Regions from separate parts of the Paenibacillus sp. N22P23 genome, predicted to be linked through region 4. Evidence: riboswitches for the same ligand, from Rfam matches in the RefSeq annotation. Region 4 holds a riboswitch; each other region holds the start of a gene.
What was found. Region 4 has a riboswitch for cyclic di-AMP ahead of AC506A_RS30205 (hypothetical protein). Riboswitches for the same ligand answer to the same signal wherever they lie in the genome.
Positions count from the first base shown of each region.

Region 1 (5,094 bases), on a different contig from region 4:
CACGCAAAATGGTGTCGACCACGCATTTATGCCGCAGCTTGCTCCAGAAGCCTTGACCGGATTGACCGAGCACCATCTGCGTGCTTTTCAGTACGTTTGCCTTCGCCAGCAGAGCAGCAGGTACATCGTTACGCGAGACGTTGCGCTCGACCTCGAACGTGCCGCCAAGACGCGCTGTCAGCTCCTGCAGCTCTTCTATTCGCTCCTCTTCACCCGGCACCGCATCCGTTTGCACGTAATGGACATGCCAATCCGCTTTGAGCCTATGCGCTATTCGGAAGCCGCGGCGAATGAGTCTCTCCGCTTTCTTGTTCACCGTTACCGCCACGAAGATCGATTCATGGCGCCGCCATGGACCGCGAAGCGAACCGTTGCGTTCCCACGATTCCAGACGCTCATCGACATCGTCAGCGATTTCCCGCAAAGCAAGCTCGCGCAGCGCAATCAGGTTACCTGTCTTGAAGAAGCCGCAGAGCGCGTCTTCGACGTCGTCCATTTTATAAATATGACCTTCCCGCATTCGCTGCTGCAGCGTGTCCGGCGCCACATCAATCAGCTCCACCTCTTCGGCAAGCCGCAGCATCATGTCCGGTACCGTCTCATTCACTGCGATCCCCGTAATCTGCTCCACAGCATCCTTCAAGCTTTCCAGATGGTGTACATTCATGGTAGCAATAACGGATATGCCGGCATCCAAAATCTCCTGTACATCCTCATACCGGCGCTTGTTGCGGCTGCCCGGTGCATTGATATGGGCCAGTTCATCGATCAGCACAACCTCCGGATTGCGCTTAATAATCGCATCCACATCCATCTCGGAGTGAACCTTGCCATCACTGTCAATGGACAGACGAGGCACTACCTCCAGTCGTCCGGCCTGATCCTGCGTTTCCGCACGATCATGAGTCTCCATTAGACCGACTACAACGTCGATTTCTTTGCGAAGCAAATCATTGCCCTCGCGAAGCATCATATAGGACTTGCCTGCCCCGGGTGCTGCGCCGACATAGACCTTGAATTTCCCGCGGCGAATCCGCTCGATCTTCTTCTCTACCTCTTGCGCACTTAGCCTCCGGTATGGCTCCGCTGTCATCTTCGGCGTCGCCCGTTTCGTTGGCAGCACTCGCTCTCCCTCATGCTCGGCTCTGTCCGCCATGAAGAAAACGTCGATGTTCCGCATCTGTTTCAGCACGCTGCCCGCGATTGAGCCTTGTGCGATCTCCTGTGCACGCGTCTGCTTGGAATGACCCATGACGATGCGGGTCGCATTGATCAGCATCGCGTATTTGATGAGCGCACGCGGAATCTGCCTTCTGTTATTCACTGAAATTTCTCTGAAGCCGGCATCCACCTTCTCAGTCAGCTTCAGAATGGAACGTTTGAAATCATCTCTTTCCTTCGTAGGCTCCTGGCTGGAATCGACGAAGACCACAACCTCCAGGTCGCCGCTTAGCCGCTTGGCGATTTGCTGACCGCGCCGAATATAGATCGAACCATTCCAGTGATACTGCGCCGCAACCAAAATCCGTTCCGTAGCGCCCGACGGCCCGATGAAGCCCTGCTCCTCGCGGTATTTCTCAAGCGACTCGTTCACGCCTTCGGCCATCAGTCGAAGCGCAATTTCTCTGAGCTTGCCGAGGTTCCCGCGCTTGAGCAGCCCGGGATCTTTAATATTGTTTAAACGCCCTTCATTTAGGCGTGTCAGAATCGTTTCCGGCGATGCATCGATAAGCCTTACCTCATCCGCCAATTCCAGCAGATCCGCGGACACCGTACATTCCGCTGTAATGCCTGTCAGCTTCTGTGCAAGCTCGGTTACCCCTTCGAGTTCGTATACATTCACGGTTGTGATGATACTGATACCGTGACTCAGAAGAAATTGAATGTCCTCCAGACGAGTCGGGAATTTCGCATCCGGACGGTTCTCGTGGGCCAGCCCGTCAACAAGCAGCACCTCCGGATTCCGTTCCAGAATGACATCCAAGTTAAGATCCTTCTTCTCCACGTCCCCCTTGTACCAATGAATGCTCGGGATCCGCTCCAAATCAGCAAGCTGCTCCACCGTTTCCGGCCGGCGCATCGTCGACACGGCGCAGACGACAACCTCAATGCCCTGCTGCTTCAGCGCTTGGCCTTCACGCAGCATATGATAGGTTTTGCCTGAGCCGCTCACGGCACCAACATAAATTTTAAGACGGCCGCGATGAATTTTGGAGATGGATAAGAGCAATTCTTCCGGGGTTTTGCGGCGGTAACCAGCCATGACAACTTCGCCTTCCTTTCTACACCTATAAACTTACATATTCTTCGCAAACTTATTCTTTTTTGTGTCCATTCCTAAACAGCACAAAAAAGAAGCCTGCAGGGATTGCCTCTTTAACACAGAGGAACGCCTCTCGCGGCTTCTAGGCACAAGTTATAATTAAAGTGTCTATATGCACGAACGAACAATCGTTGCCTCTCTAGTACGCTTTCGAGGTTAGCTGACGGATTCGGGCGTGAGAGTCGCCCTACTTAAAGCGTTGACCGAAACGGTCTGTTCTTCAAGATTCACCCCAGATGAGTGGTTCCCCCGATTTCTATTCAGAAATTCAGCGCTATTGCAGAAGATTAAGCATGAATCGTATGTTACGCCTGCGCATGTCTTTTGTAAAGGAAGGCCGCAAACGGTTTCGTTCTCATTTCCAGCCAACTATCGCGAATATAACGCTTACAATCGATTCGATCGCAAGCAGCCTCACTCTACCTCACTAATTTGCCGTTTCTCACAAATAAGGCGAAATAGAACGGACTGCTTCTTCTTATTTAGTTATAACCGAAGCCCATTTCAATTAACCGCAATAATAGACCGATCAAGAAACCGCAAACGGCACCATTGACCCGAATCCATTGCAGGTCCTGACCCACTTTATCTTCTATTAACTCCACCAGCTGATCATTGTCGAGTCGATCGAGGTTCTCCTTCACGAATGAACCGATCTTCGTATGATTGCGTTCAATGAGTCCGGCAACCTGCCCTTTCAGCCACTGCTCGGCATCTTCGACTAATCCGTGGTTCTCCTCCAAGCGATCAAGCAGGCTCTCCAGCATCGGCCAAACCTTGGCAGCGAAATCCTCCGAATGGAGGAACGTTATTCCCTTCTCGCGCAGCGATTCGAACAATCGCGTCATCTCGCCATCCAGATCGAATGAAGCGAGCAGCTCATCGCGCAGCGCATTCAGCTGTCCGGTTTCGGACAAACGCGAAATCAACATCTCCAGCCCTTGATGCAGATGCTTCATAATAACAGCACGCCGATCTGTGCCTTGAACTTTGAGCTCATGAATCTTCGTTAGGATAAAAGATTGCAGCATCGTGCCCAGTTTATCCTCATCCAGATAGCCGATGAACGCATTGACCGCAAACTGCATCAGACCGCCCAGATTCAGCCCTTTCACGAGCTGCATCGCCGCATTGCCCAGCTCGCGGCGCATCCCCTCCGTGCTTGCCCATTCTTCCGCACGCTCCAGCAGCAAATCGAGCAGACGCTCGTCTACGCCATTCTCCACGGCATTTCGCAAGAAGCCGCGAAGCGCCGCTTCCAGATCAATTCGCTCCACCGCGGTGCGAATTTCCCCCGAGAGAATTGGAACAAGCTTCTCCAGCTCTATCGTACGCAGCGCTCCCTCGAGCAGATGAGGCAAGCGCTCGCTGTGTATCGCTGAATGAGCCGCCTGGCGTAGAGCCGGCAGCAGCTGCTTCGCGAGCTCGATCTGCCGCAGCTTCTCGATCATGCTCTCTTTGGCAAGCAGCCGATCCTCCAGCACCCTCACGATGCCATCCGACATCTTCTTGCGATTGCGCGGCAGCAGCGCCGTGTGCGGAATCGGAATTCTCAGCGGGTGGCGAAATAGCGCCGTAACGGCAAACCAGTCCGCAAGCCCCCCGATGACGCCGGCCTCGAAGCCGACATGCAGCAAGCTAAGCCCCTTGCCGCTGAAAGGTAACGTTGCTGCGAAACCTGCAGCCATGATACCCAGCGATATATTTGCAATATGTTTATTTTTCTTAGATTCGTTCGCCATGTTCTTCCTCCTACTAGTGCTTCTTTACACCATACCACTTCATACGAATCAGTTGCAAAAACAGCCCTAAAAACAACAAAAAAGAGACAAGACCCGAGGTCTGTCTCTCCTCCGCCAAAGCCGCTCCTGCACTCGCTTAGCTCTTCCAGCGCTCCAGCTTATGGATGCCGCGCGTAAAGAACCCCGTCGTAAACTTCGGAAAGCCCATGCTCGCGAGCTTCCCCTTCACATGCTCCTTCATGCCGTTCGCCGTTAGATCAGGTAAAGTGAATTGGCCGTCTACATAACAATGGATGCAATACTTTAGGCTCTTCGCTCCACTGGCCTCCGTACCGTTCTTATCGCCTTTGGCAATGGGCATGCCGCAGCTTTGACAGTTCTTGTAGCTGACACTCACGTTCAGACACTCCCCGAGGGTAATTTTGGATTCATTATATGCTTTTTGCGAAAGCTTGTACATGAAGGACATCGAAATTAAGGTTGAAAAATAAATCGGTCTCCTCTACAATAAGGTAAGGAGATGAAAGTTAAAGCACTTTAACTTTCGAAGAAGCAGTTTACTGCTCCAATTCGCTCCTATATTTTTTTCGGTAAAAGTTTAACCGCTTTAACTTTACTTATGGCAAGAAGAGAATACAAGAGATTGAAGCGAGATAGAGTAGGAGTGACATTAATGACTTATTATTTAGGCATAGACGGCGGCGGCACCAAAACGCACGCCTTGCTCACCGACGAACACGGCAACGTGCTTGGCAAAGGTCTAAGCGGAAACGGCAATCATCAGCTGGATGCTGAAGGCGCCGCTCGCCACTTGGCGGAAGCCGTTTCCGATGCACTCACACAGGCAGGCGTCAAACATGAAGATGTACAGCATGCTTATTTTGGCCTTGCAGGTGCTGATCGTGAAGCCGATTATCGTATTCTGCATCCTATCGTGAGCGCGATCGGCCTGCCCCGCTATTCGATCACTTGCGATACGATGATTGGCCTGCGTGCGGGCACGGACCGCTCCTATGGCATCTCCGTCAT
Region 1 is NZ_JBXENT010000006.1:196,309-201,402, reverse strand. Features, by position in the region: gene AC506A_RS22755 (histidine kinase) at 1-2,263, opposite strand, end outside; cyclic di-AMP (ydaO/yuaA leader) riboswitch at 2,454-2,607, opposite strand; gene AC506A_RS22750 (DUF445 domain-containing protein) at 2,806-4,065, opposite strand; gene AC506A_RS22745 (zinc ribbon domain-containing protein) at 4,202-4,462, opposite strand; gene AC506A_RS22740 (N-acetylglucosamine kinase) at 4,739-5,094, shown strand, end outside.
Region 1: linked by a shared signal. The riboswitch ahead of AC506A_RS22755 (histidine kinase) and the one ahead of AC506A_RS30205 (hypothetical protein) in region 4 are both predicted to bind cyclic di-AMP.

Region 2 (5,094 bases), on a different contig from region 4:
CTTTCGAAGGGCAAAAGAGCTCTTCGGCAGTGACTACGAATTTCATTCATTAATGAAGCCTATTCAGATGCTGCTATCGGGCACAATAGATATTGAAGGCTATTTGGATTTGGATGAAGCACTTGTTCAAACGGCCTTCGCGCAATGGGTCCATGAGCCTGATCCTGTGTTATCAGACCTATGCCGCCGGTTCCTTAATCGCAAGCTGTACAAATATGTAACGATGGATCACCCTGACGAGAAGCTATGGCAGGAAATCCGTGACCACTTGCGAGAAATCGGCCTTCATCCGGACTATCACCTAGAAATTGACTTTCCTTACGACATGCCCTACGATGTTTATCGTCCCGGTTCAACAACTGCTGCGGGCAAAGAGGAAAAACCTCCGATTCTGCTGCTGAGCAGTGATGAACGATTGTCGGAAATCTCTAGCCGTTCGGATATCATTCGATCGATCACCGGTATCCATCAAGGCAGGTACCACCTTTATTACCCGGAGGAACCGCTTCGCGAATCAGCCCACCTGCTGCCTGCGAAAATCCGCGAATTATTTGCTTTAATGTAGAAAGGGGTTTCTAGTTACACGATGTTAATCGACACGCACACACATTTAGACTCGCATAAATTCGACGAAGACCGAGCAGAAGTTATCGAAAGAGCGCAGGCTGCCGGCGTACATAAGCTCATCAATATCGGCTTCAACCGTGAAACAATTCCAACAACGATGGCGCTTGCCGAGCAGTATTCCTTTATTTATGCTGCTGTCGGCTGGCATCCGGTTGACAGCATTGATATGCGCCCCGAGGATTTAGACTGGATTGCGTCGCTGTGTGACCATCCGAAGGTCGTGGCAATCGGCGAGATTGGCCTGGATTATCACTGGGATACATCGCCGAAGGATGTTCAGCAGCGTGTATTCCGCGAGCAAATTCAATTGGCCAAGCAGAAACGAATGCCGATCGTCATTCATAACCGGGATGCTCATGAGGACGTCGTCAGATTGCTCCGCGAAGAAGATGCCAAGGATGTTGGCGGCGTCATGCACTGCTTCTCCGGCAGCTGGGAAACGGCGAAACAATGTCTCGATATGAACTTCTATATTTCATTCGGTGGACCGCTTACATTTACGAATGCGAGGGTGCCAAAGGAAGTGCTTTCACAAGTGCCTCTGGACCGAATTTTGATCGAGACGGATGCTCCCTACCTGGCACCTCATCCCCATCGTGGGAAGCGAAATGAGTCTTCTTTCGTCCGTCTTGTAGCAAACACGATTTCGGAGATAACCGGTAAAAGTGTGGAGGAAGTCGGCAAAATAACCACCGAAAATGCAATGAAATGTTTTGGAATCTGATGAAAACGGCTTTGAAAGCAAGGATTTGGGACTATTCTCGTGATAAAACTGATTTTGATTGAAGAAATTGCTTACTTTTCGCCTATTTTTCCTTGAAATTCGTTAAAATCGTCATTAATCAGTTCTTTACAATGTGCCGCGGTAGACGTTATGATTCATTTCAGAGCAACAAAACTTGTATTCCTTTTCCAATAAAACGCTTAATCTCCGTGTTTCGGAGAGCGGGGGAACCAATTGTTGAAACTGTTTGTATCAAGAAGAAACAGCTTGTTCGTTTCTTCCCCTTAAAACGTGTTCGTCGACTAAAGGGCGACACTGTTTTGTACAAGGCAGACAGCGATAGACATGAAATTCTTCTTGGGGTGAATTTTGCGACTGGCACAGCTAGTATTAATCCGTGCTATTAGCGAATAGGGCGACTCTCACGTCCGAATCCGACAGCTAACCTCGTAAGCGTCAATAAGAGAGATCAACCTCGTGAATGCAACTCCATGCTACCATTGTCTAATGGGAAGCCACGAAACAGATCCTCTGTCGTCGGGCTTCTTTTTGTTTGAAAGAAGCATAAACTGACGACAAAAGCTGTATTATGGAAGTGGTCCGGGGCGGAAATTGGAAAGAAAATCTCTATAGTCGCGTCTATGTAATCATGCAAACAAAGGCGGCGGGGCTATGTAAGGAGGACCGAAGAAATGGGAGCACTCCAGCTTAAGGACACCCATGGGAAACGATCATCCAGCATGTCTTTCGCATTGCGATGGAAGCATGAGAACGTGCGTTTAATTGTACTAAGCGCCATGATCTCAATCGCTATGACTTTCATGTTTCTGGTGTTGTTGTACGGAACGGCTGACAAGCGCGTGTCCGTAGTAGTGAATGGACGAGAAACCATTGTCTCTACGAAGCAATGGGTCCTTCAACGCCTACTGGATGAACAAGCTATTGCAATTGGCACTTATGATAAAGTGTCGATGCCGCTTGATGGCGGTATCAAAGACGGTGACCGAATTGTCATTAACCAAGCGGTGCCTCTTATTGTGAAAGCTGACGGCAAAGCAAGAACGTTGTACACGACAGAAAGAACCGTACAGGCGGCGATCGATCAGGCTCATATATCGATACGCAGTCAAGATAAGGTAGTACCTTCGTTATCCGCGACACTCAAGCCGAATATGATCATTTCGATCACTCGGATTGACACGAAGATCTCGGAGAGTACCCACCCCGTTCCTTACTCCATTGTGAAGAAGGATGATCCCAAGCTAGCGCTAGGGAAAGAACAGCTTGTCCAAACGGGTAAACAAGGCACTGTCGTTAAACGTTATGAAAAGACTTTCGAAGACGGCGTTCTAGTCTCACAGACACTCGTTGAGAAGTTGACCAAGTCACCTTCTGTCGATCAGATTGTGTCGGTCGGGACGAAGAAGCCTGAGCCGAAGGTAACGATGCTGAAGGCGAGTTCGCCGAATGTATCCACCATGACGAAGCGAGGCGTTACTTTCAGTTCGAAGAAAATACTGAAGAATGTAACCCTTACGGCTTATTCAGCCGGCGTGGCTTCGACAGGCAAAGGAAAGAACCATCCACAGTACGGCATCACCGCATCGGGAGCACGCGTTCAGGAAGGCCGTACCATTGCGGTCGACCCGAAAGTCATTCCGATCGGCTGGTGGGTGTATATCGAAGGAATCGGTTTCCGACGAGCCGAGGATACGGGCAGTGCAGTCAAAGGCAACAAGATTGATGTTTATTTTGACAGCGAGTCGTATGCCGATAAATTTGGTCGGAAGCGGGGCTATACTGTGTATGTGCTAGGTCCGAAGAAACCGGAAGCACTATAGGCAGTATTTCCACGGTATGAACATGCGTATCGTATTTCGAGCGTAAATATGCCATCATAAGAAGAGGCGATGCCTCTTCTTTTTGCATGTTGTATTGAAGGGAAGGAATGGAGTCCCATGATTAAAGAAATCATTGTAGTAGAAGGTAAAGACGATACCGTTGCCATTAAGCGTGCCGTAGAGGCAGAAACCATCGAGACCGGTGGTTCGGCGATTGGCGAGGCGGTTATCCGCCGAGTCATGCTGGCTCAGGAGCGCAGAGGCGTTATTATTTTTACCGACCCCGATCATGCGGGCGAGCGAATCCGCAAAATCGTAGCGCAGCGGGTACCAGGCTGCAAGCATGCTTTTCTTCCACAGGAGGAAGCGCTCTACAAAGGGGATATTGGTGTCGAGAACGCATCACCGGAAGCAATCAAGCGAGCACTCGCTAATTTGCGTACAGAAGCGACGTCTGACACTGCAGGTCTTGCTGAGGTCACGATGGATGATTTAATGCAAGCAGGCCTGCTCGTACATCCGCAAGCTTCGGATAGACGGCTGAGGATGGGCAATCTGCTCGGAATCGGCTATGCGAACGGCAAGCAGTTCTATAAACGCTGTTCGATGTTTCGAATCACGCGTGAGGAATTTATGCGGGCTCTAACCACGATGGAGCAGGCGAGCGAAGGAGATCAATGATGGCAGAGGGAATTAAGGCAGGTGTCGACGTCGCTTCACCGAAGCGGACGAAAGACATTATCGCCAGATACGGTTTTACATTTAAGAAGAGCCTCGGTCAGAACTTTCTGATCGATCAAAATATTTTACGCAACATCGTCAGTGCAGCTGAGTTGGATGAGACAAAAGGCGCGCTTGAAATCGGGCCGGGTATCGGCGCATTGACGCAGCAATTGGCACACGCAGCAGGACGCGTAGCCGCAGTGGAGATCGACAATCGGCTTATTCCGATTCTAAAGGATGTACTGGCGGATACGCCGAATGTGCACGTCGTACATGGCGATGTGCTGAAGCTCGACCTGGCGGAGCTGCTAAAGGAGCAGTTTGCCGGGCTCTCAGGCGTAAGCGTGGTGGCGAACCTGCCGTATTACGTAACGACACCGATTCTAATGAAGCTGTTAGAAGAGAAGCTGCCGCTTGAGCACATCGTCGTTATGATCCAGAAGGAAGTCGCACAGCGGATGGCAGCCAAGCCTGGTGGCAAAGAGTACGGAAGCCTCAGCGTTGCCGTGCAGTACTACTGTGTGCCTGAGCTGGTTTGTATTGTACCGCATACGGTGTTTATTCCCCAGCCGAATGTAGATTCTGCAGTTATCAAGCTTTCACTGCGGGACAAGCCTGCTGTTGAAGTCGAGGACGAAGCGCATTTCTTCCAAACCGTGCAAGCTTGTTTCGCACAGCGCCGCAAGACCATTGCGAACAATTTGACCGCTTATGTAGGCAAAGTGAATCGTGAGAAGCTCGGACCATTGCTAACGGGCATCGGTATTGATCCGTCAAGGCGCGGGGAGACCTTGTCCCTTGCGGAGTTTGCCGCATTAAGCCGCGCACTGCTGGCTGCAGATCTGCACAGCGAAGACAAAAAATAAAAGTGAGCGCACCATAACGGGCGTCTCCCCATAGGATAGACGAAGAGGTGATTTGCCCATGAAGCAAGGGGACCTGGTCGTCCGCAAATCCTATGGCGGGGACGTCCTTTTTCGTGTTGCGACAATTCTAGAACAGACAGCCATCCTGAAGGGCACCGACTATCGTCTGCTTGCAGACGCGCCAATTGTCGATTTGTCCGTTATGAGCGATCCGGAATCCTCCGGTGCAGCGAGGCAGGCACGCATTAAAGCCAGCGAGTCCACGCTTAGGATGCAGGAACAACGTGAGCAGCAGATAATTGAACGTGAACTG
Region 2 is NZ_JBXENT010000015.1:59,889-64,982, reverse strand. Features, by position in the region: gene AC506A_RS29665 (HD domain-containing protein) at 1-565, shown strand, start outside; gene AC506A_RS29660 (TatD family hydrolase) at 587-1,351, shown strand; cyclic di-AMP (ydaO/yuaA leader) riboswitch at 1,539-1,822, shown strand; gene AC506A_RS29655 (resuscitation-promoting factor) at 2,044-3,192, shown strand; gene rnmV (ribonuclease M5) at 3,310-3,873, shown strand; gene rsmA (16S rRNA (adenine(1518)-N(6)/adenine(1519)-N(6))-dimethyltransferase RsmA) at 3,870-4,781, shown strand; gene yabG (sporulation peptidase YabG) at 4,840-5,094, shown strand, end outside.
Region 2: linked by a shared signal. The riboswitch ahead of AC506A_RS29655 (resuscitation-promoting factor) and the one ahead of AC506A_RS30205 (hypothetical protein) in region 4 are both predicted to bind cyclic di-AMP.

Region 3 (5,094 bases), on a different contig from region 4:
CAGCTCATGGTAGGCGTCCTTGGCCAGATCCATTTCCCATACGCGTCTATAGTCGCTGAGGAACGGGAATACAGGCGCAAGCTTGGATACTCTTGGCTCAAGCGCCGCGCATGCAATCGTTAAGGCGCCGCCTTGCGAGCCGCCCATAGCATAGACTCGGCTTGGATCCACCTCAGGCATGTCCAAGGCGATGCCTGCAAGCTGAGCCGTGTCGAGGAAGATGTGGCGGAACAGCAGTTGATCCGGTTCATCGTCAAGACCACGGATGATGTGACCTTGATGGGTATTGCCTTTCACACTCCCTGAGTCTTCGGATTTGCCGCCTTGACCGCGGCAATCCATGGCGAACACGGAATAACCAAGCGATACATAAGCAAGTCGCTCCGTCCAATCGCCGGCATGGCCGGTATAACCGTGAAATTGAACAACTGCTGGGTGTGGCGCAGTCGCGTTCCGAGGACGCGCATATTGCGCATGAACACGCGCACCTTTGACGCCGGTAAAGTATAAATCGAAGCATTCCGCCTGTGGCGTTTGGAAAGCGCTAGGAATAAGTTCTACGGCAGCATCTGTCTGGCGCATTTCCGCTAACGCGCGCTCCCAGTATGCATCGAAGTCTGCAGGTTTTGGATTGATTCCTGAATACGTTTTCAATTCATGTAGCGGCATATCAATGGCTGGCATGTTCTATCCCCTTTTCAACTTATTCCCTTACATGTTACGTGTTTGAGACTAACGGTGTAAAGAGGGATCTTTCATGCATGATCAAAGGATGGCAGGGCAAAATGAGAGCGACCGGTTTATGAACGGCTATTCAAGTACATTTTCGCAAGGAGCGGAGGGACGAAGAACATGTTCGGGATGCCTGTAACAAAACGGGTGTTAGTGCTGCTGCTTGCCTGGACCGCATTATTAGGCTCCTCGTCGCAAATGCATGCTGACGATGCCACCTCCTCAGCTGACGGCCTGCCGCATGCCAGTGACTCAAGTCGTCATCTACAGCCTGCAGTCAACCCAGAAGGGCACGGGATTAATACCACTGCCAAGCACGCGGACTCCGTGGCCTTCAACAGTGAGCAGAAACGCAGGAAGAAGAAACGCAGTGCGATGTCATGGGTAACGCTGCAGAAGCAGTTTCCCGGTTCTTTCGTTGTTTGGGGACCACGCGGTGTACGAAGAGTGGCGCTAACCTTCGATGACGTGCCAGATCCGCGCTACACGCCTCAGGTGTTGGAGATTCTCGCTCGTTATAAAGTAAGAGCCACCTTCTTTGTTGTCGGCAACCGAGCAGCCAAACACCCAGCCCTTGTAAGGCGCATGCGTAAAGAAGGCCATATCATCGGCAATCATTCGTATGATCATGCGGTATTCTCACGTATTTCCCGTTATGCCTTCGAGCAGCAAATTTGGCAAACCGATTGGATACTGCGCCCTCTTGCCGGATACAGCCCCAAATTCATACGACCGCCTTACGGTGAAATCACCCCTCAGCAAGTCGATTGGCTGAGGCAGCGAGGCTATATTGTCGTCAATTGGGATGTGGATTCCGTCGATTGGAAAAGTCTAGACAGCAATAGCATTCTCATCAATATCAAACGAACACTGCAGCCCGGTTCGATTATCTTGCAGCATGCCGGCGGAGGCGAAGGTCAGGATTTATCAGGGACAATCGCTGCCCTGCCACGGCTGATTCGACTGCTGCGCAGCAAAGGCTATCAGATTGTAACGCTGCCTGAGCTCCTGAATAAACCTGAGGCTCGCGGTACACGGACAAAGTAAAAACAAAACGGCAGCCCGCCGGGCTGCCGTTTGCATTTGTAACTATTATTCTAGAACGAATACTTTCACGTATTGGAAGCCAAACATGCTGGCTTGCTCTTGTGATTGCGGTACGAAAATATCGATACGATCGCCTTTGATGGCACTGCCTGCATCTGCTGCAATAGCCATCATGCCGCCAGCCGGAAGTCCGCCATGGTCATAGCCTGTAACATAGACCTTGCTGCCAAGCGGGATAACGTTCGGGTCAACTGCAATTGTTCCAAGCTTAAGCGGATTACCGAAGTAGTCTACAGCACCCCATGAGCCGTTCTCAGAAGCGGCTGCTGTATAAGCACTTGCTTTTGCTTGAACAACTTCCGAATAGTTATAATTGCTGCTGCCGATTGTGATGATTTCTTCTTCTCTGTCCACAGAGGTCATTTTCATCGCTTTGCCTACTGCAGCTTTAGACGCTGCTTTTACAGCTTTCGGCGCGGCCTTAGCTTTCGCTTTCGGGGCTGCTTTTGCTTCTGCCTTAGGAGCAGCTTTTGCCTTAGTTGCGGCTTTCGCTTCCGCCTTAGGTGCCGCCTTAGGTGCCGCCTTGGCAGTCGTTGTCTTCTTTACAGCTTTCGAAGCTGGGATAACGATGCTAAGCCCTTCATAGATGTTTTGTGGATCGATCATGGGATTAGCTTTCAGCATCTGCTGAAGTGAAATGCCGAATTGCTTGGAAAGCTCCCAGAACGTGTCGCCATCTTTCGCGCTGTAGGTCGATGCTGCGCTTGCCGTGTGTGTAAGAACAGCAAAGCTAAGCGCTGCAATTATCGCGCTCTTCTTCCATACCTGTTTCATCAAGTTGTATTGCCTCCTTTTGATTTACGGATATCATCCACAAGTGTGCGGATTTATTCCGTCATCGCGATGAAGGACACACAGCTTAATAGCGTGTCATAATCTTCCTTATCGCATGCGGCCTGCGAGGTTAGTTGTCGGATTCGGATTGAGGAGTTCAACCCTACGCTTCGTGAACTAAGCGATTCACCCCAGCGCCAAATGCGCGTTCAGCACTGCATTCCACTTAGGCGGAATGTCAGGCCGGAGGGCAGTGATGCCACTCCCTAAAAGATCCCCCGTACGTTAAGTTTCGGCTCGCGTAATAGAATACCATATCCGGCAAGGCGAATCCTACCGGTAAATACAGGAACAGCCCTCAAAATGACCAATAATTATCCATTTCGCGGAAGAAAGATGCTTACGGTAGTCCCTTTCTCAGGGATGCTCGTAATGTCCATTCGTCCATGGTGGCCTTCGATAATTCGATAACAAATCATAAGTCCAAGACCCGTTCCGCTGTCTTTCGTGGTGAAGAATGGCCCGCCCAGTTTAGGCAGCTGATCCTGCGGAATACCGATCCCCTGATCAATGATTTCGACAATCAGCTCGCTTTGCTGCTGCGCCTTCAAGTCGATCGTAATCATGCCCCCGCTTGGCATAGCCTCGATCGCATTCTTGAGCACATTGACGAACACCTGCTTCAGCTGGTTCTCATCACAGAGCAGCTCCGCTGCAGTCGTATCCGTACGCGAGACGATCTGTACATCGCGCAGAATCGCCTGCGTTTCTAGAAGCGTCAATACGCTTTGAATGATTTTGACCAAGTCATGTTTACGGAACTGATTCGCCTGCGGTTTGGCAAGCGCCATAAACTCCTGCACGATCGAATTAATCCGGTCCAGTTCGACAAGCATAATATCAAAGTATTCATGATACTGGTCAATCTTCGTCTTCAGAAATTTAGAGAAGCCGATCAGCGACGTAAGCGGATTTCGAATTTCGTGTGCGATGCCTGCTGCCATTTGGCCGGCGACAGACAGCTTCTCCGACTGAATCAGCGCTTCCTCTTCCTTCTTTCGCTCACGAATATCGCGAAACACGCTTTGCACGACGGTGCCCCTATTCAAGTAATTGCGAATTCGCGTGCTGGACACCTCGACGTCGATGATCTCGCCGCCTTCTGCAATCAGCTTGCAGTCTAGAAATTCATTGGGCTCATCCGTCTGCATAATCGCTTGAATTCGTGCTGCGGATCGCTCCCAATAATCCGGATGTATGTAACGAAAGCTTCTTTGGCCTGTAATCAAGTCGCTTTCTGAAATGTTCAATAGCTTAAGGCCAGCTTGGTTGGCAAACAAAATATCGTTGCCGTCATGCACAAAAATCGGTTCCGGCAAATATTTGATCAAACGTTGGTAATTGTGCATATCAGACCTGGAATCTACATCGTCAACACCATGATTCATCTTTCCGAGCTTCCTCTTCACGTTCACAGCAAGCGACTTGTTACAATAAACGGCTTTACGCCTCATGTTTCAAACCCTCCGGGTGATGAAGTCTACATTAGGATTTCGCCTCTTATTCTTACAAACCCTGCACGTGAGAAAGTTTTAATGTTGTTTCAAACCGCGAATCATCGTTAGAATGCCTTGCTTGAATATAGGCATCGTCCGCTCAAGCAGCTCATCCGTTGGTTCCGCATGTCCACTGTAAGTGCTGATGAAGCCTTGCAGGTAATAAAACAAGATCCGGCCATTGTTCAATGCAGCCTCTTGTCTCGGTTCCACTGACCCTTCAGAGACGGCAATAAAGAGCACCTGCATAATGTGAGCGAACAGTCTGTTGCGGATAACGTTGACTTCGAGCTCTGGCTGAGGATCATCTACTCGTACCGAGGCGGACATAAACAAGACCGTTTGCAAACTGCCGCTCGTCAGGCTGAATCGAACATATTCGCTGCATACGTCGAGCAGTTTATCCAAGGCTGCCGAATCCGGTTTACCGACTATTAAGTCTAACAGCTTCTGTTCCAGCGTGAGCAGCGAAGGAATCGCAATCTGCTGAAGCAGCTCTTCTTTATTTTTGAAATATAAATAAATGGCGGTATGCGAGCAGCCTGCTGCTTTGGCAATTTCGCGCATCGTCACAGATGAGTAACCCTTCTCTGCGAATAAAGCTGCTGCTGCGGCACGAATCGCTGCTTTCATCTCTTCCGTTAATTGTTTTCTTCTTGTGGTCATAGGACAGCACACCTCATGTTTAGACTCAAGTAATTTGGTAACCATCGGTCACAGAATAACCGACGGTTACAGAATCGTCAACTAGAATGCAAAAAAAGAGCAGCCGATGCTCGGCCGCTCTTATCTTAATTATAAAATATTAGGACGTGAATTCTTGTACCCACTCGCCGTTGTAATAAGCAACGCCGATTTTGTTGAAGTTTTTGCTCAAAATGTTCGCTTTATGGCCCGGGCTGTTCATCCATGCCTGCATCACTTC
Region 3 is NZ_JBXENT010000002.1:267,590-272,683, forward strand. Features, by position in the region: gene AC506A_RS12020 (alpha/beta fold hydrolase) at 1-684, opposite strand, end outside; gene AC506A_RS12025 (polysaccharide deacetylase family protein) at 853-1,779, shown strand; gene AC506A_RS12030 (3D domain-containing protein) at 1,825-2,613, opposite strand; cyclic di-AMP (ydaO/yuaA leader) riboswitch at 2,717-2,921, opposite strand; gene AC506A_RS12035 (ATP-binding protein) at 2,988-4,127, opposite strand; gene AC506A_RS12040 (TetR/AcrR family transcriptional regulator) at 4,206-4,835, opposite strand; gene AC506A_RS12045 (CAP domain-containing protein) at 4,975-5,094, opposite strand, start outside.
Region 3: linked by a shared signal. The riboswitch ahead of AC506A_RS12030 (3D domain-containing protein) and the one ahead of AC506A_RS30205 (hypothetical protein) in region 4 are both predicted to bind cyclic di-AMP.

Region 4 (5,094 bases):
GGTATTTTTGATGCATCGAAGGAAGGCAACTTCTGGACGACACCGGCCACTTCGCTGTTTTCGGTCAGGCTGCATCCTACTCCGGTTCGCAATTTGTTGACGGATCACGTTGCAACCGTTGAATATTACAGCGGCGCAAGCCTTGAGGGAGTCGGGCATTTGCCGTTAACAGACAGCGACACGGTGACGGTGCTTGTATCCGGTAACGAAACGACCTATCAAGACAATGTAACTAGCGACTATCATGCCTATGATACCGTATCCGATACAACAGGCGGTTCTGCTATTCCGGCGATTGCATCCGAGCAAATCGGCTCAGGTCGAATTGTCGTGTCGGGTATGAATTTCATTAACGATAAACAATTGGATGAGACCTACAACGCCAAAGGCAATGATGAACTGGGCATTAACCTGTTCAATTGGCTGGCAGGACATGAAGCAGTAGTAAGCTCTATTGCGGATGCCAAGGCGCATGCGGACGACACTTCCGTTGTCGTGGAAGGTACGGTTACGACTGGCGCTGGCGTATTCTTCGATGCCTTCTATCTCCAGGATGCAACTGGCGGTATCATGGCTTTCCAGGAAGTGCCGGCTGACAGTCTGGAAGCAGGCGATCGTGTTCGCGTTTATGGCAAGCTGCAAACGTTCGAGCAGAACCGTGAACTTATTTTTGATACATTTGCCGGTGACGTCATCAAGATCGGTCATGTGAACCCAATCGAACCTGAATTGATTTCTACACACGACGCAGCGCAGGAGGCCGCCCAGGGCCAGCTCGTAAAGGTAAAAGGGACAGTTGTTTCCAAATACGACGACAACTCGTATGTGATCAATGATGGAACAGGTCCTGTGCTCGTATTTACAGACGGCTACATCGCGCTGCAGAACGACGTTCCCGTTCCGCAGATGGTGGCGGGCGATACGTACGAAGCGGTTGGTGTTGCAGGTAAGTATTCGGAAGGTGTGCGGATCAGGGTGCGCGATACCCGTGAGCTGTCTGCTACTTCCGGTAATCCAAGCACGCCAACGCCACCGAGTTATCCGGGTGACACGGACAATTCATCCGGCAAACCTGTTGTAACAACGGATGAAGCTGGCAATAAGATCGCAGATCTGAAGGTCGAGAAACCGTTGAAGCCATCAGCAGACGGATCAGTAATCGTCGATGCAACGACTACTGAGAAAGTGGATGAAATCCAAGTTTCTCTAAACGCTGATGTTGTTCGTCAATTACTGGCGGATTCGTCAAGTACAGCTTTGACAGTGAAGACTTCGCTCGGCGAGTACGCGCTGCCGATTGATGAACTCAGTAAGCTGCTCAATGACCGTAAAGATGCAGCTATTGAATTGACGATAGCCGTGAATAAAGAAGCAGAGCGGACGGCTGATGAACAGGGTCATGAGGTTCTCGCTGCCCTTGAATTCACGATAACGGCTACTGAGGCAGGCGGTAAGCAGCAAGTACTGTCTACATTTACGCAGTATGTAGCGAGAACGATAGTGCTTGATACTGCAGCCGATAGCAGCAAACTTGCTGTTGTCAGAGAAGTTAAAGGAGCTGACGGTAAAACGTCGTACGAGCCTGTACCGTTTACCACAGATGGGAAAGTGATCCATATCTACAGTCTTTCCAACAGCACCTACCTCGTTCTAAACAGCGAGCATACGTTTAAGGATATTGCAACGCACTGGGCGCGTGCTGATATCGAAGCGGCAGCAGGCAAGATGATTATTGCAGGCTTCAATGCAGACGAATTTAAACCGAACGAACAGGTGACCCGCTCGGAGTTTGCGCTCATGATGGCGAAAGCGCTTGGCATGAAAACACAAGGAGCAGCATCGACTTCGTTGTTCCACGATGTCAGTACGAATGCTTGGTACGCAGCTGCCGTTCAATCGTTAGTGGGCTATGGCATCGTGAAAGGTGACGCCGCAGGCAATTTCAACCCGTCAGCAACGATTACACGGGAAGAGATGGCGGTAATCCTGTTCAGAGCGATGGGGCTGGCAGGATATCACTTTAACGAAGCGACTGCGGGGTCCGGCTTCAGCGACGTGAGCAGTATTCACAGCTGGGCGCTGGATGCCGTAACGAAATTGGAGCAAGCCAAGCTGATCAAAGGAGCTTCGGGCAAATTTAACGCGAGCTCGATGACGACCCGTGCAGAGAGCGCGGCTCTGATTACACGTATGTTGGAGGCAGTTAGCTTTACGAAGTAAGGTTTACAAAAACAAAATAATAGGAATAAACAAGGAGCTAAGCGACATGATGAATGTGCTTAGCTCCTTTGCTATTCACAGAAAGGTTTGGAAGCAAACCTATGAAAACCCAATTGAAAAGAATGAGTGCTCAGGATGAAAGCGCAATTATGCGCTCAATTCGATAGAATTGGCGTAATTAGCACTTAAATCAGATTTTACATTCTCTTCTCGCAGGAATAAGATTTGATTCAACAACTTCAAATCTTGCTTTACACGCTGAGTCCTCGCAAGAGGAACGGGGGAACCAATTGGAAGCCGACTTCGATCAGAACGGTTTCTTGGGGTGAATCCATAACAGGTGTTAATTGTTAAGGTAGGGTACTCTCAAGCCCGAATCCGACAGCTAACCTCGTAAGCGTATGAGAGAGAACCCATTCAATCGAGCTTGCGCAGCTTGTTTCTTTACGCTGTGATGAGGCCCGGGAGTAGAGTTTCTCTGCTTCCCGGGCCTCTTTGTGCTGTCTACCGTCTACTATCAACCAACGATCAGGAGAGTGAGTATTGTGAAAGATTGCAAGATTAATGCGATTGAGCTGTTTCAATTTGATGGTGAGCTCACAGATGAACGGCTGCCTGGACATAGTGAAGACTGCATTTGCGGTTTACTCGCCATCACTACGAATGACGGAGGCTGCAGCCTCATTGAATTCCAGATGCACGGCTGTAACCTGAAGGGCGACATTGTGCAGTGGACGGCCATTTACCAGCGAATAAAAGGACTGACAATTGAGGAAGGTCTGGATTATATCCATCAGAAGCAAGAAGCATGGGGAACGGAACGCACACATGTAATGGAATCCGCATTAACGAGCTTGGCTGAGCAGCTGGATCATACAGCTAAAGGAAACAAAGGCCAAAGCTGCGCAGTATGGAATCGCACGTATTTATTCGACCACTCGCAGGCTTACGTCTCGTTCTAAACGTCGATAACGACCGATTTTTATACTTTTTTTACACCTGACAGGAGGTTTCTTTACCCCCTTTTTACGGCAACCCGTATTAAGATTTCCTTATACCGAAGAGGGGGAACTGATAAGCAGCATACTAAACTTTAAGCACACTGAAAGACAAGTATAGTTTCCATCCGGCAGGGGAAAATATTCTCAATTCACGGCATGCAGCTATGGGAGGTAGTAAGGGGTTATGATCAATGATTTTACAATGGTGATATTGTTTGTTGCTGCATTCGCTATATTCTGGGGATTCCTTAAATTCTGTGAGAAAGCCTAGGGAGGTAACGCTATGATAATCGTCGGTATTATTGCAGGTATTCTCATTTTGTATCTAGGCTTTGTATTAGTAAAACCAGAAAAATTCTAAATGGCCAGGGCGGAGGATTCATGACATGAGTATGGGGTTCGTACAGGTAGCCATTACGCTGATCATCATTATGTTGTTGGTTAAGCCGGTAGGCATTTATCTTGTAAAAGTGTTTCAGCATGAGAAAACAGGATTGGATCGTGTGTTTGGTCCGTTCGAACGCATGCTGTATCGGTTAATGGGAGTGCGCGAGGATGAAGCAATGGGATGGAAAAAGTATGTAGCAGCCGTCCTGCTTAGCAACTTCGTTATGATGCTCCTGCTGTATCTTGTCCTGCGGTTTCAGAGCTTTCTGCCGCTTAATCCGGATGGGATCGGCAATATGCCTGCGGGGCAGGCATTTAATACAGCTGTATCGTTTATTACGAATACAAACTGGCAGTCTTACTCAGGGGAGAATGGACTTTCCTATTTGTCTCAATTGCTTGCAATTACGTTTCCGATGTTCACGTCGGCAGCAACCGGCTTCGCAATAGCGATCGCGTTCATTCGTGGACTCGTCGGCCGTCAGGATAACCTGGGTAACTTCTATGTGGATATGGTTCGCGGGATTACGCGTGTATTTCTGCCGCTTAGCTTCCTAGTCGCATTATTTCTAGTATTCCAAGGCGTTCCGCAAACATTCCAAGGTGCTGTAAATGCGACCACGCTTGAAGGAGCACAGCAGACGATAACCAGAGGCCTGGTTGCAACGCTTGAATCGATCAAACATATCGGTACGAACGGTGGGGGATGGTTCGGTACAAACTCGGCGCATCCGTTCGAGAATCCAACGCCGCTTACCAATATGGTGCAAATTATTTGCATGATGCTGCTTCCAACGGCGCTTGTGTATGCTTTCGGTCTGATGATTAAGAACAAGAAGCAGGGCTGGGCCATATTTGGGGCTATGGGACTCATCTTCTTGGTTATGCTTACAGTCGTATTTGTATCGGAATACAAAGGCGTTCCCGCTCTTGATGCCGCAGGCTATCACGGAAATATGGAGGGCAAGGAAGTCAGGTTTGGCGAATCGCAGTCCGCCTTGTTTACAGCGGTGACAACGGCAGCAACGACGGGTTCTGTGAACAATATGCACGAATCATTAACACCGATGGGCGGGTTCGTTGCGCTAGCCGAAATGATGCTGAATAACGTATTTGGCGGGAAAGGTGTCGGGCTCCTCAATGGGTTATTGTATCTCATCTTATCCGTATTTATTTGCGGTCTGATGGTTGGACGTACGCCGGAATTCCTCGGTAAGAAGATTGAAGGCAAGGAAGTGAAGCTGGCTGCGATCGCGCTGCTTATCCATCCTTTAATCATTCTTGCTCCAACAGCACTTGCTCTGGCTACACCGACAGCCGTCGCGTCCATAGCGAATGCTGGTACACATGGGCTATCTGAAGTGCTTTATGCCTTTACATCCGGCGCGGCAAACAATGGTTCCGCATTTGGCGGTCTGACCGCGAATACCGACTTCTATAATGTAGGGATTGGTTTGGTGATGTTGTTTGGCCGTTATATTTCAAT
Region 4 is NZ_JBXENT010000017.1:32,679-37,772, reverse strand. Features, by position in the region: gene AC506A_RS30210 (DUF4350 domain-containing protein) at 1-2,220, shown strand, start outside; cyclic di-AMP (ydaO/yuaA leader) riboswitch at 2,467-2,635, shown strand; gene AC506A_RS30205 (hypothetical protein) at 2,766-3,182, shown strand; gene AC506A_RS30200 (potassium-transporting ATPase subunit F) at 3,505-3,582, shown strand; gene kdpA (potassium-transporting ATPase subunit KdpA) at 3,614-5,094, shown strand, end outside.